4 regions of the Shewanella sp. SR1 genome follow, and region 3 is predicted to be linked to each of the others. Evidence: predicted binding sites of a transcription regulator. Region 3 holds the regulator's gene; each other region holds the start of a gene.
The links. The regulator sigma-54, encoded in region 3, starts transcription at its own class of promoters, with help from an activator protein. The targets are predictions, from matches to a motif close to GTTGGCACGNNNNTNGNNT.

Region 1: KV201_RS02120 (YccF domain-containing protein) is a predicted target of sigma-54. The motif match lies at 2,017-2,035, and genes of this name have one in related genera.
Region 2: KV201_RS00590 (P-II family nitrogen regulator) is a predicted target of sigma-54. The motif match lies at 1,569-1,587, and genes of this name have one in related genera.
Region 4: flgF (flagellar basal-body rod protein FlgF) is a predicted target of sigma-54. The motif match lies at 1,326-1,344, and genes of this name have one in related genera.

What each region holds. Positions count from the first base shown of each region.
Region 1 is NZ_JAJAEF010000002.1:51,141-54,313, forward strand. Features, by position in the region: gene KV201_RS02110 (M14 family zinc carboxypeptidase) at 1-521, shown strand, start outside; gene KV201_RS02115 (alpha/beta fold hydrolase) at 518-1,447, shown strand; gene KV201_RS02120 (YccF domain-containing protein) at 1,520-1,927, opposite strand; gene KV201_RS02125 (1-aminocyclopropane-1-carboxylate deaminase/D-cysteine desulfhydrase) at 2,213-3,173, shown strand, end outside.
Region 2 is NZ_JAJAEF010000001.1:124,825-127,997, reverse strand. Features, by position in the region: gene nrfA (ammonia-forming nitrite reductase cytochrome c552 subunit) at 1-599, shown strand, start outside; gene KV201_RS00595 (hydrolase) at 748-1,290, opposite strand; gene KV201_RS00590 (P-II family nitrogen regulator) at 1,635-1,973, shown strand; gene KV201_RS00585 (ammonium transporter) at 1,984-3,173, shown strand, end outside.
Region 3 is NZ_JAJAEF010000008.1:105,933-109,105, forward strand. Features, by position in the region: gene lptB (LPS export ABC transporter ATP-binding protein) at 1-556, shown strand, start outside; gene KV201_RS09725 (RNA polymerase factor sigma-54) at 664-2,142, shown strand; gene hpf (ribosome hibernation promoting factor) at 2,171-2,458, shown strand; gene ptsN (PTS IIA-like nitrogen regulatory protein PtsN) at 2,461-2,904, shown strand; gene rapZ (RNase adapter RapZ) at 2,901-3,173, shown strand, end outside.
Region 4 is NZ_JAJAEF010000006.1:100,422-103,594, reverse strand. Features, by position in the region: gene flgE (flagellar hook protein FlgE) at 1-1,208, shown strand, start outside; gene flgF (flagellar basal-body rod protein FlgF) at 1,381-2,124, shown strand; gene flgG (flagellar basal-body rod protein FlgG) at 2,135-2,923, shown strand; gene flgH (flagellar basal body L-ring protein FlgH) at 2,935-3,173, shown strand, end outside.

The sequences.
Region 1 (3,173 bases), on a different contig from region 3:
TGAGCCGCAGCACCAGTTTGATTTCCCTCGATGCTCACTCTGGCTTTGGCTTGAGTGATCATATTTGGTTCCCCTACGCCCATACGCGTACCGCCTTCGAAAATGCCAATTATATTCTTCATCTAAAACAATTATTTGAACAAAGTTATCCCCATCATGACCATTATCGGCTCGCGCCGCAGAGCCAGTTTTATCGCACCCATGGGGATATTTGGGATTACCTCTATCGCCAGCATCAAGTGGCCGATCCCCATGCTCAGGTGCCGTTTCTGCCTTTGACATTAGAGATGGGATCCTGGGCTTGGATTAAGAAAAATCCCAGACAAATATTTAATTTTGCAGGTTTTTTCAATCCGCAGAAAACACATCGTCATCACAGAATTTTACGCAGGCACACAGTGCTGATGCAATTTATGATGGAAGCGGCCTACGCCCAATCGTTAGAGCAGTTAACGCCTGAACGTTTGGCTGAACTCACTGAGTGCGCGCGGCAGTATTGGTATCGGGAGCCACAGTCATGACAACTTGGGTGTTATTGCGGGGATTAATGCGTGATCAGCGCCACTGGAATGGCTTCGATCAGCGACTGCGACAAAAGGGGCTGCGAGTACTGACACCGGATTTGCCAGGTAATGGGACGCTATCCCATGAACTAAGCCCACTTAAGATTGCTGACTATACCCATGCCGTGTGGCTGCAATTGGATGAGCAGGTACAAGATGGGGAAGCCATTTACCTTCTCGGCTTGTCTATGGGCGGTATGTTAGCGCTGGAAATGGCGCGCCAGCGACCTTGGCAGATAAGGCATGTATTTGTACTAAACAGCAGTGCGGCTAATTTATCGGCTTGGTATCAAAGATTTAATCCACTGAATGCATTGAAGGCATTTTTCTTGCGGGCTCGAGGTAAAGCCTTACATCCCATTGAGTCGACGATAGTGCGTTTAACCAGTTTTCGTCATCGGCGAGACTGCGGTTTAATTGCCGAATGGAGTGAATTTCGCCGCCAATCGTCGCCAACTATTCGTAACGCCTGGCGGCAACTGTGGGCGGCTTTTCAATATCAGTGTCCATTGACCGTGGAAGTGCCGATAAGTGTGCTCTGCGGTGACCGTGATGCGTTGGTGAGCATGGCATCGAGCAAAGCCTTGGCACAGCACTTTCACACGGATTTGATAGTATTAGCGTATTGCGGCCATGATGCGGCCATTGATGCCCCTGCAAAACTGGCACATTATCTGTTGGCAATTGTGGCGCCGACTAAGCCGCAAACTGAGGTTCAAGAGGATGATGAACCTGCCCATGCGCAATATGCCCATGCTCAATATAATTGTAACGATTTACTGGAGGAAGAAATGGCCTTTAACGAGGCGATATTTTCAGTGTGGGATGAAAAAGCGCTATCCATTCTCCACAGTAAATCATCGACAGTAAATCATCGACAGTAAATCATCGACAGTAAATCATCGACAGTAAATCATCGGCAATGAACAGCGCTAAGACGGATAACTCACTGCCGATTAGGCTTTAGCCACGACGGTTTGACCTATCGGTGTTAGGCTGAGTAACGCCAATTTAAGATGCTGTATTCCAAAGGGAATGCCGATAATTGTCACAAAACAGGCTAGGGCATGGGCTAAGTGGCCTATGGCTAACCAGATCCCAAACAGCAAGAACCAAATAATATTTCCCACCATGCCTAGGGCACCTGTGCCTAAATCGTCTCGTCCGGTTAGGTGACGACGGCTGATTTGTTCTTGGCCAAATGGCCAGAAGGTCATTTCACCGATAACAAAGCAGGCGCGGCCAAAGGGTATACCAATAATGCTGATAAAACACAGGATACCAGCGAGCCACCAAGCGAGTCCCATCACAAATCCACCGAGCACAAACCAAGCGATGTTGAATATTAAGCGTAATACTGCCATTGAAAACTCCTTATGTTACTTTTTTAGCCTTTATCGTCAGCTGTAATGAATGCTGTTAGCTTTGATAAACTGAATATATACCAATGACTAAGCGAGAAACGTGCCAATTATTTGGCTATTAATAATCAATGACTTAGATCTATCCGTTTAAGCTTTATTTGTGATTTTCACTAATTCTTCGCTAAATTGCTAATTTCTTAAGAGCAGAAGAGCAAAGGCGGCGTTACACTAGCCATTCCATCCAATGGCTTAAAAGCCTGAGTATTTAATCGTTTGAGTAGCCTGATGTTTGCAAATTCCCCCGTCGATATTTTTGCCTTTGCTGGTCGAGAAATATTTCTAAAACGTGATGATTTATTGCATCCAGCGTTTAGCGGCAATAAAGCGCGTAAATTCGGCTACTTTTTAGATCATGAGTTTATAGGCATCAACAAGGTGATAGGCCACGGCTCACCCTTAGCGAACTCTTTGTATTCCCTATCAACATTGGCCAAGATGAAAGGCTGGCAGTGTGATTTTTATGTTGACCATATTGCCAGTCAAATAGTCAAGCATCCCACGGGGAATTACGCTGCGGCATTGGCAAATGGCACCAATATTATCGACTTAAGTGAGTTAATGGCGCAAAAGCAGACGTTTACTCAGTCGCAATGCGAACCTCAGGTTTTGTTAGAGATTAATGCTAGATCTGAGCCTGCTTTGCAAACGGGTAGTGCGCGACTGAGTTGCCAAGAGTATATCGAGACTCAGGTACTCGCGAATGAGCCTACGGCGCTTTTTATCCCAGAGGGCGGTCGCTGTTCCTACGCTGAATACGGGGTAAATAGACTGGCGCAAGAAATAGTGCAATTTGCGCAGGCGAATGATTTAGTCGATTTAACGGTATTTTTACCGTCGGGGACGGGGACGACGGCGTTATTTTTAAATCAGTACTTTATTCGTCAACAAACGGCGATTCGCGTTGTGACTTGCGCTGTGGTGGGCGGCGATGATTATTTACGTTTGCAATTCTCTATGCTTAATCCAAATACTCTCGAGCATCCACAGATAGTGAATGTCGGCAAAAAATATCACTTTGGTAAACTCTACCCTGAATTCTATGCCATGTGGCAGCGCGTTTGTGCCTCAGGGATTCAATTTGAACTACTCTACGATCCCTTAGGTTTTATTGTGCTTGAGGATTATTTACAGCGTAGTGAATTAGGTCATGTGATGTATTTGCATCAAGGCGGATTATTGGGGAATG
Region 2 (3,173 bases), on a different contig from region 3:
TGAGCTGTGTTGATTGTCACATGCCAAAAGTGACCAACGACAAGGGCCGTAAGTACACAGATCATAAAGTGGGTAACCCATTTGATCGTTTTGAAGAAACCTGCGCGACGTGCCACAGCCAAAGTAAAGAGTTCTTAGTCGGCTTGACCAACGAACGTAAAGCTAAAGTGAAAGAGCTAAAAGGCCGCGCCGAAGCGCAACTAGTGAAAGCGCACTTTGAAGCTGCGGCCGCTTGGAAAGCCGGTGCAACTGAAGCGGAAATGAAGCCCATTCTAACCGATATCCGTCATTCACAATGGCGTTGGGACTATGCGATTGCTTCACACGGCGCTGCTGCGCATGCCCCTGAAGAAGTCTTACGTATCCTAGGCACAGCGGTAGATAAAGCGGCAGATGCGCGGGTTAAGTTAGCGCAATTGTTAGCGAAGAAAAGCATCACAGATCCTATCGCGATCCCTGATATTTCTACTAAAGCCAAGGCACAAGCCGCTTTAGGTATGGACATGGAAAAAATGAATGCAGAGAAAGAAGCATTTAAGAAAGACATGTTACCTAAGTGGGATGAAGAAGCGAAAAAACGCGAAGCCACTTATAAATAGTGTTTAACAAATTGTTTTTAACCTGAGCTAACCCCTCATGTAAGCAAAAGCCCTCGCTGACTCAGCGAGGGCTTTTTTATGGGAGTGAATGTCAACGTCATGCCTGAACCAAGGGCTGTTTACTTCATTAGAGCCAAGGAGTGAATTGCTATTTGATCAGTTTTAATAATGCCCTAAAGCGCTCGCCTTGGGCTTGATGTTGTAATTCAAATAATAGCGATTCCACGTTAGTTAATAAGGCGCCTCTGGCCGTCATCATCTGAATACCCAGTTGTTTATTATCGGCACTGCGTGACGAGACGCCATCTGCGACGAGATGCACCGAATATTGCTGTTCTATAAGGTCACAACAGGTTTGATAAACACACACATGGGTTTCAATGCCCGCCAGTATGACGTGTTTGCGATCCGTCTTAGTGAGTGCCTGCGCAAACTCTTCACAGTGCCAGCCGCTAAAATGTTGCTTGGCAATGGGGGAGCCGGTTTTCTCCAGCAAGGTTTGAAGCCCTGGACTGGTTGCTCCGAGTTTATCGGGTAGCTGTTCTAACCACAGTATGGGTATTTCAAATAATTGTGCACCTTGGATTAAGGTCTGTAGTTGTTGGTGCAGCTTGTCACTGTTATCCATGATTTGTGCAAGTTTTCCCTGCACATCGACGATAACGAGAACACATTCTTCGGGTTTTAACATCGGGCCTTCCTTCTGCGCTTGATGATTGTCTTAGTGATGATCTTCGCTTTTGTCTAAGAGCTTGTGCTGTGATGCTCAGGTTTCATCTCGATTTACGCTTCCCCCAGTAGACCCCAATTTAACCTTGTTACCAATAGGCCTAAGGTCGAATAGCTGCTGCACTTAAACTGCTCACTAAAAGAGTGCGTTGCACTTGTTTGTGCTCGATCATGGTGCATTTTTAACCTTTTAAAATAACCTTGTTTAGTTAAAGTTTAAAATAATCAGTAAGTTAAATTGTTGGCCTAATGATTGAATTACCTTTGATACAAGTTAATAACAATCGCGTTTTTTTGGAGGTCAGGATGAAACTAGTCAGCGCTATCATCAAGCCATTTAAGTTGGATGATGTCCGTGAAGCTATCGCCGGAATAGGTATTGAAGGCATGACGGTGACCGAAGTTAAAGGTTTTGGCCGTCAAAAAGGGCACACAGAGTTGTATCGTGGCGCCGAGTATCAGGTGGATTTTTTGCCAAAAGTAAAACTAGAAATTGCCACTAAGGCTGAAAATCTCGACATGTTGATTGAGGCCATTACCACTGCGGCCCATACGGGGAAAATTGGCGACGGTAAGATCTTCGTCGTCGACTTAGAACAAGCTATCCGTATCCGTACGGGTGAACTCGATACAGAAGCGCTATAAGGGGCTGACAATGGAAGAATTAACAAAATTAGGCGGCACAGTCACTGAACTACGCTTTGCACTCGACACCTTTTACTTTTTGATTTCTGGTGCGTTAGTTATGTGGATGGCGGCGGGATTCGCCATGTTAGAAGCGGGTTTAGTTCGCTCTAAAAACACCACTGAAATTTTAACGAAGAACGTTGTGTTGTACGCGATTGCCTGTGTGATGTATCTGCTGGTGGGCTACAACATCATGTATGTGGATAACACTGAAGGGGGTTGGTTGCCATCGATTGGTACCTTAATCGGTTCTCAATCATCAGATGCGAGCCATGCATTAGAATCTGACTTCTTCTTCCAAGTGGTGTTTGTGGCAACGGCGATGTCAATTGTCTCTGGCGCTGTGGCGGAACGGATGAAGTTATGGGCTTTCCTGTTCTTCTCTGTGGTGATGACAGCGGTTATCTATCCAGTAGAAGGGTATTGGACTTGGGGCCAAGGTTTTATCTCTAAACTGGGCTTTGTGGACTTTGCCGGTAGCGGTATTGTGCACATGACAGGTGCGACGGCGGCGATTGCGGGTGTGTTATTGCTCGGTGCGCGTAAGGGTAAATATGGCCCTAACGGTCAAGTGAATCCTATCCCTGGCTCTAACTTGCCGATGGCAACCTTAGGTATGTTTATTCTGTGGATGGGCTGGTTTGGCTTTAACGGTGGCTCGCAATTAATGGTGTCGGATGCGGCGAATGCGAGCTCAGTGGCAAAAGTGTTTGTTAATACCAATACTGCGGCGGCGTTCGGTGCTATCTCTGCGCTGATCGTGTGTAAGATGATTTGGGGTAAAGCGGATTTAACCATGATACTCAACGGTATTTTGGCGGGTTTAGTGGCGATTACGGCAGATCCTCTTTCACCTTCACTGTTAATGGCGGGTGTGATTGGTTTAGTTGCGGGCGGCGTGGTGGTGTTCTCGATTGTGGGCTTAGATCGCATTAAGATTGACGATCCAGTGGGCGCGATTTCAGTACACGGCGTGGCTGGCTTCCTTGGTCTAATGTGTGTGCCATTATCCAACGCTGATGCGACTATTACTGGGCAGTTGACCGGTGCAGCCTTCATCTTTACTTGGGTATTCTGTTCATCCTTTGTGGTTTGGTATGTGATTAAGAAAACCATGGGGATCCGTGTGACAGAGGAAGAAGAATACAATGGTATGGA
Region 3 (3,173 bases):
AGGCCACATCTTTATCGACGATGATGATTTAACCGCAGATCCTATGCACCTGCGCGCCCGCAAAGGCATAGGTTACTTGCCGCAGGAAGCCAGTATCTTTCGTAAACTGACCGTCCATGACAACATCATGGCCGTGCTGCAAACGCGTAAAGAATTAAAAAAAGAGCAAAGGGAAGAAGAGCTAGAGCATCTGCTCGAAGAGTTCCACATCACCCATATCCGTGACAGCCAAGGCATGTCATTGTCGGGCGGTGAACGTCGCCGTGTCGAAATTGCGCGGGCGTTAGCAGCAAATCCTAAGTTCATTTTGCTCGATGAACCCTTTGCTGGTGTCGATCCGATTTCGGTTATCGACATTAAAAAGATTATCGAACAGCTCAAAAGTCGTGGCCTTGGCGTGTTGATCACAGACCACAATGTCCGTGAGACATTAGATGTGTGTGAACATGCCTATATCGTGAGTCACGGAAACTTGATTGCCGAGGGAACACCCGCAGAGATCTTAGACAATCAGCAAGTTAGGGCTGTGTACTTAGGTGAACAATTCAGGCTATAGTTAATCAAGCGGAGCCAATGCAGGCAATTTATGCCACCATTGGACTCCACTCAAGATGATAACAAGCGACCTCATCCAACAATAATAACGTAGGGATCAGCGGTAACATGAAAGCGTCACTCCAGCTCAAACTGGGTCAACAGTTAACCATGACGCCACAATTACAACAGGCCATACGTCTGTTGCAACTGTCGTCATTAGAACTGCAGCAAGAGATCCAGCAAGCCTTAGATTCTAATCCCCTTCTCGAGCTGGAAGAGGATCAATTCGACGCCACTAAAGACCCTGTAAACCAAACGCTATCCGATACGGATTTCAGTGAATCTAGCACCCTGCCGCCAGAAAAAGACAGCTCCACCATAGACACGGCAGAGTCGCTCACGAAAGAGTCCATGCCCGACGAACTCCCCATGGACACCACATGGGATGAAGTGTTCACCGCCTCTCCCAATTCTGGCCCCGGCGGCAGTCGTGAAGACGATATGCCCTTCCAAGGTGAGACCAGTGAAGGCTTGTATGAACACTTAGAATGGCAAAAAAACCTCACGCCGTTTTCTGAAACCGATTTAGCCATTGCCACCGCCATTATTGATGCCATCGACGATCAAGGCTATCTCACCCAAAGCACTGACGAAATCCTCGAAGCCATGGGCAATTCTGAGGTTGAGCTCGACGAAGTCGAAGCTGTACTCAAGCGCATTCAACACTTTGATCCTATTGGTGTTGCCGCCCGCGATTTAAGCGAGTGCCTGTTGATCCAACTGTCGCATTTCGCCGCTGACACGCCCAACCTAGAAAACGCCCGCATGCTGATCAAAGATCATTTAGATCTGATCGCCGCCCGCGATTTTAGATTGTTGATGCGTAAGACTAAATTAAAAGAGGATGAGTTAAGAGACGGCATCGCGCTTATCCAAACCCTCAATCCCCGCCCAGGTTTATTGATTACGCCCAACGATGACGAATACGTCATCCCAGATGTGTCAGTGTCGAAGAAAAATGGCCGTTGGGTGGTTGAGCTTAATCCTGACTGCATGCCAAAAATCAATGTAAATCAACATTATGCTTCGATGGCGCGCAGCACTAAAAGCCAAGCCGATAGCCAATTTATTCGTGGTCATCTGCAAGAGGCTAAATGGTTTATCAAGAGTTTAGAGAGCCGTAATGATACCCTGTTGAAGGTGGCGAACTGTATCGTCCAATATCAGCAAGGTTTCTTTGAATACGGTGAAGAAGCCATGAAACCTATGGTGCTGAACGATATTGCCGAAGCGGTAGAAATGCATGAGTCGACCATCTCAAGGGTGACGACACAGAAATACATGCATACCCCTAAGGGACTTTTTGAACTAAAATACTTCTTCTCTAGCCACGTCGGTACTGACGATGGTGGGGAGTGCTCATCCACAGCAATCAGAGCCTTCATTAAGAAACTGGTTGCAGCGGAAAACCAGAAAAAACCATTAAGCGACAGTAAGATGGCACAACTTCTGGCAGAACAAGGGATCAACGTAGCCCGCAGAACCATTGCGAAGTACCGAGAGGCTATGCTCATTCCGCCTTCTAATCAGCGTAAAAGTTTATAACCTACAGTGGATATCGGAGGACGTTTCTATGCAAATAAACCTGAGTGGACACCATGTCGAAATTACCGAATCGTTACGTGCATATGTAGAAGAAAAGTTTTCAAAACTTGAACGCCATTTCGAACAGATCAATAATGTGCACGTTGTGCTCAATGTCGAGAAAATGCAACAGATTGCCGAAGCGAGAATAAATCTTATCGGTGGTGAAGTTTTTGCTACTTCAGAGCATGCTGACATGTATGCCGCTATAGACGCCCTGATTGACAAGCTTGATCGTCAGGTTATTAAACACAAAGAGAAGTTAACAAAACACTAATAATGGAACTTTGTACCATACTGCGGCCGGAGTGCACTACCTGCGCCACTCCGGGCAGCAAGAAAAAGGTACTGGAACTCATCAGCGACTTAGTCGCTGCCCAGTACCCGACCCTCTCATCTCAAGAGATATTCGAAAGCCTAGTGGCGCGCGAAAAGATGGGGAGCACAGGTATAGGTAACGGCATCGCCATTCCACATGGTCGACTAGCCGATATAGATCAGCCCATTGCCATACTCATTAAGTGTGAAGAGCCGATAGCATTCGATGCTATCGATAAGCAACCTGTTGATATTTTATTTGCACTACTGGTGCCTGCAGACCAATGTCAGCAGCACTTAAGTACCTTGTCTTGCATGGCCGAAAAGCTGAGCGACAAGCAAATATTAAAGCAATTACGCAAGACGCATGATGAAACGGAACTCTATCAGGTAATCACTGGATGAAACTGGTCATAGTGTCGGGCCGCTCAGGCTCAGGCAAATCTGTCGCCCTAAGGGTACTCGAAGATCTCGGCTATTATTGTGTCGATAACCTTCCCTTGCCCTTAATCGGCACTTTGCTTGAGCAACTCAAAGGCAGTAACGATCTCGTCGCCATTAGTGTCGACGTGCGTAACATGCCTGAGCAGGACAAGGTCTTAGTAAAGCAACTCGCGAGCCTGCCTCCTGATACTGAGTTAACCAGCTTCTTCCTCAATTCCAGCGATAAAATT
Region 4 (3,173 bases), on a different contig from region 3:
TTGCAACGAGTCAAGTGGCACAGCAATTCCATCAAGGCAGCTTACAACTGACGAATAACTCCCTCGACTTGGCAATCAAAGGTGGTGGTTTCTTTGTAACGTCCTCTGAATTAGGAACATTAGATCACGCATTCACCCGTGCAGGCGCTTTTAAAGTAGATTCTAATAATTACATGGTGGATTCGGCTGGTAATTATTTACAGACTTTCCCTGTGGATAAAGACGGCAACTCAACATCTGTGAGTTTAACCACGGCTAAGCCTGTACAAATTCCCGATACTGCAGGTAGTTCAGTAAAGACTGAGAATGTTACTTTACAAATGAACTTAAATGCTAAAGCTGAAGCCCTAGATCCTGCTTTATTTGACCACACCGATCCAAAAACTTATAACAATGTCACTTCAATGACTATTTATGACTCACTCGGTGAGGGCCACATCATGACCACGTACTTTGTGAAGCCTAAAGACGGTGCATATAATGGTGAGAGTAATTGGGTGGCTTATTATGCTATTGATAATAAACCTGTAAATTTAAATGGCCCTGCAGGTAAATACGATGTGGATACTGATGGTGACGGTAGTCCAGATGTGCCACCTGTTGCGGGCGGTGGTGGTGTTTCAGCGCAAACTGCTGGTGGCTGGACGGGGGCGGTGCTGAAGTTTAACTCAGTTGGAGCCTATATTGACAGTAATCCTGCAGTTATTACTACGGCGCCACTTGGTAATAAACCAGCTGGTGTATTAGGTGCTGGAGCGGATGGCACTCAAGCATTAACAGTGAAGTTCAATGCGCCAACGCAATATGCAGATCCTTTTGCGGCGACTGAATTGAAACAAGATGGTACGACGGTTGGTCGTTTAACTAACGTTGAAATTGGTGCTGATGGCCTAATTACAGCAAGCTATTCTAACGGTTCGAACGTTGCTTTAGCACGGGTTGCTTTAGTTCGTTTTGCTAACGAACAAGGTTTAACGCAAGTGGGGAATACGTCGTGGAAAGCCAGTTTAGCTTCAGGTCCTGCGTTAGCGGGTGAGCCCAATAGTGGAACTTTTGGTAGTCTCAGTTCATCGGCGTTAGAGCAATCGAACATCGATTTAACGACTGAACTGGTCGATTTAATTTCGGCGCAGCGTAACTTCCAAGCGAACTCTCGTACCCTTGAAGTGAATAACACGCTGCAACAAACCGTATTACAAATCCGCTAATCATTACTTTGTTTAACTAAGTGTTGCCGCCAGTGGCAACACTTAGCCTTTATCCTGCTATCAATTCACTTCATTTCCTTATTCTTCAATTCTATCAGTAAATTAAACGTCAACTTTATTGGCACGATGCTTGCTTTGCTATTGTCATGTAGAAAATTTGACGGAGCAGTCTGTGGACAAATTCCTTTATGTCGCCATGAGTGGCGCCAAGCAAAATATGAATGAGCTGGCGCTCCGTGCGAACAACCTAGCCAATGCTAATACCGACGGTTTTAAATCCGATATGGCGCAAGCTCGCTCGATGCAGGCCTTCGGTGAAGGATTGCCTACAAGGGTGTTTGCGATGACAGAGTCTCCGTCAGCAAATTTTCGCTCAGGTCCAATAAAAACGACCGGACGAGATCTCGATGTTGCCATTAAAGGCGACGGCTGGTTTGCCGTGCAGGCAAAAGATGGCAGTGAAGCCTATACCCGCGCTGGTAGTTTAAGTTTCGACTCTACGGGTTTACTACACAATGACAGGGGAAATCCTGTTATGGGGGATGCCGGTCCCATAGTGTTGCCGCTCCCTATCGAGAAAGTTTCAATTTCTCAGGATGGCATTATTTCTGTTCGACCTCAGGGCGCTACCGCTGAAGTGGTGGAAGAAGTTGGTCGCTTGAAACTCGTTAATCCAGGTAATGCCGAGATGATGCGCGGTGAGGATGGATTGTTCCGGCTTGTGTCAGGGAATATCGCTCCTGCCGATCCTAGCGTAGGGGTTGAAAGTGGCGCAGTGGAAGGCAGTAACGTAAACCCTGTCGATGAAATGGTGTCTTTGATTGACCTTCAGCGTCAGTTTGAATTGCAAGTCAAGATGATGAAAACCGCGGAAGAAAATGATCGCGCTTCATCTTCATTAATGCGTATTAGTTAGGAGATAGATTATGCATCCGGCGTTATGGATTAGTAAAACTGGCTTAGACGCACAGCAAACTGACATTGCGGTGATCTCGAACAACGTGGCGAACGCCAGCACTGTGGGCTACAAGAAAAGTCGCGCAGTATTTGAAGATTTGCTTTACCAAACAGTTAACCAAGCGGGCGGTGTCAGCGCTTCTAACACTAAGTTACCTAATGGATTAAACATAGGTGCGGGTACCAAAGTCGTCGCTACACAGAAAATGTTTACCCAAGGCAACATGCTGACTACGGATAACTCATTGGATCTGATGATTGAAGGCCCCGGCTTTTTTGAAATCCAGCTACCCGATGGTACTGCGGCCTATACCCGAAATGGTCAGTTTACCTTAGACGATACGGGCCAGATTGTGACGCCAGGTTCTGGCTACTTGCTGCAACCCGCGATCACGATTCCTGACAATGCGACCAGTATTACCGTTTCCGCTGAGGGTGAAGTTTCAGTGAAAACCCCAGGTACAGCAGAGAACCAAGTTGTGGGTCAGTTGACTATGACGGATTTTATTAATCCATCGGGTCTGGATCCTATGGGACAAAACCTATACACGGAAACCGGTGCGAGTGGCACGCCAATTCAAGGTACTGCTTCGTTAGATGGCATGGGAGCGATTCGCCAAGGCGCCTTAGAAACCTCTAACGTTAACGTGACCGAAGAACTTGTGAACCTTATCGAAAGTCAGCGCATTTACGAGATGAACTCCAAAGTGATTTCAGCGGTAGATCAGATGCTGTCTTACGTGACTCAGAATTTATAGAGGCAAACATCATGGCTAGATATCTTGTGTTGGCCGTCGCGTTATTGCTTGCAGCTTGTAGCTCGACGCAAAAGAAACCCCTTGCGGATGATCCCTTTTATGCGCCGGTATATCCAGAGGCACCGCCGACAAAAATTGCTGCGACTGGTTCTATTTATCAAGACAGTCAAGCATCTAGCTTGTATTCGGATATACGTGCTCACAAAGTTGGCGACATTATCACTATCGTTTTGAAAGAGTCGACTCAAGC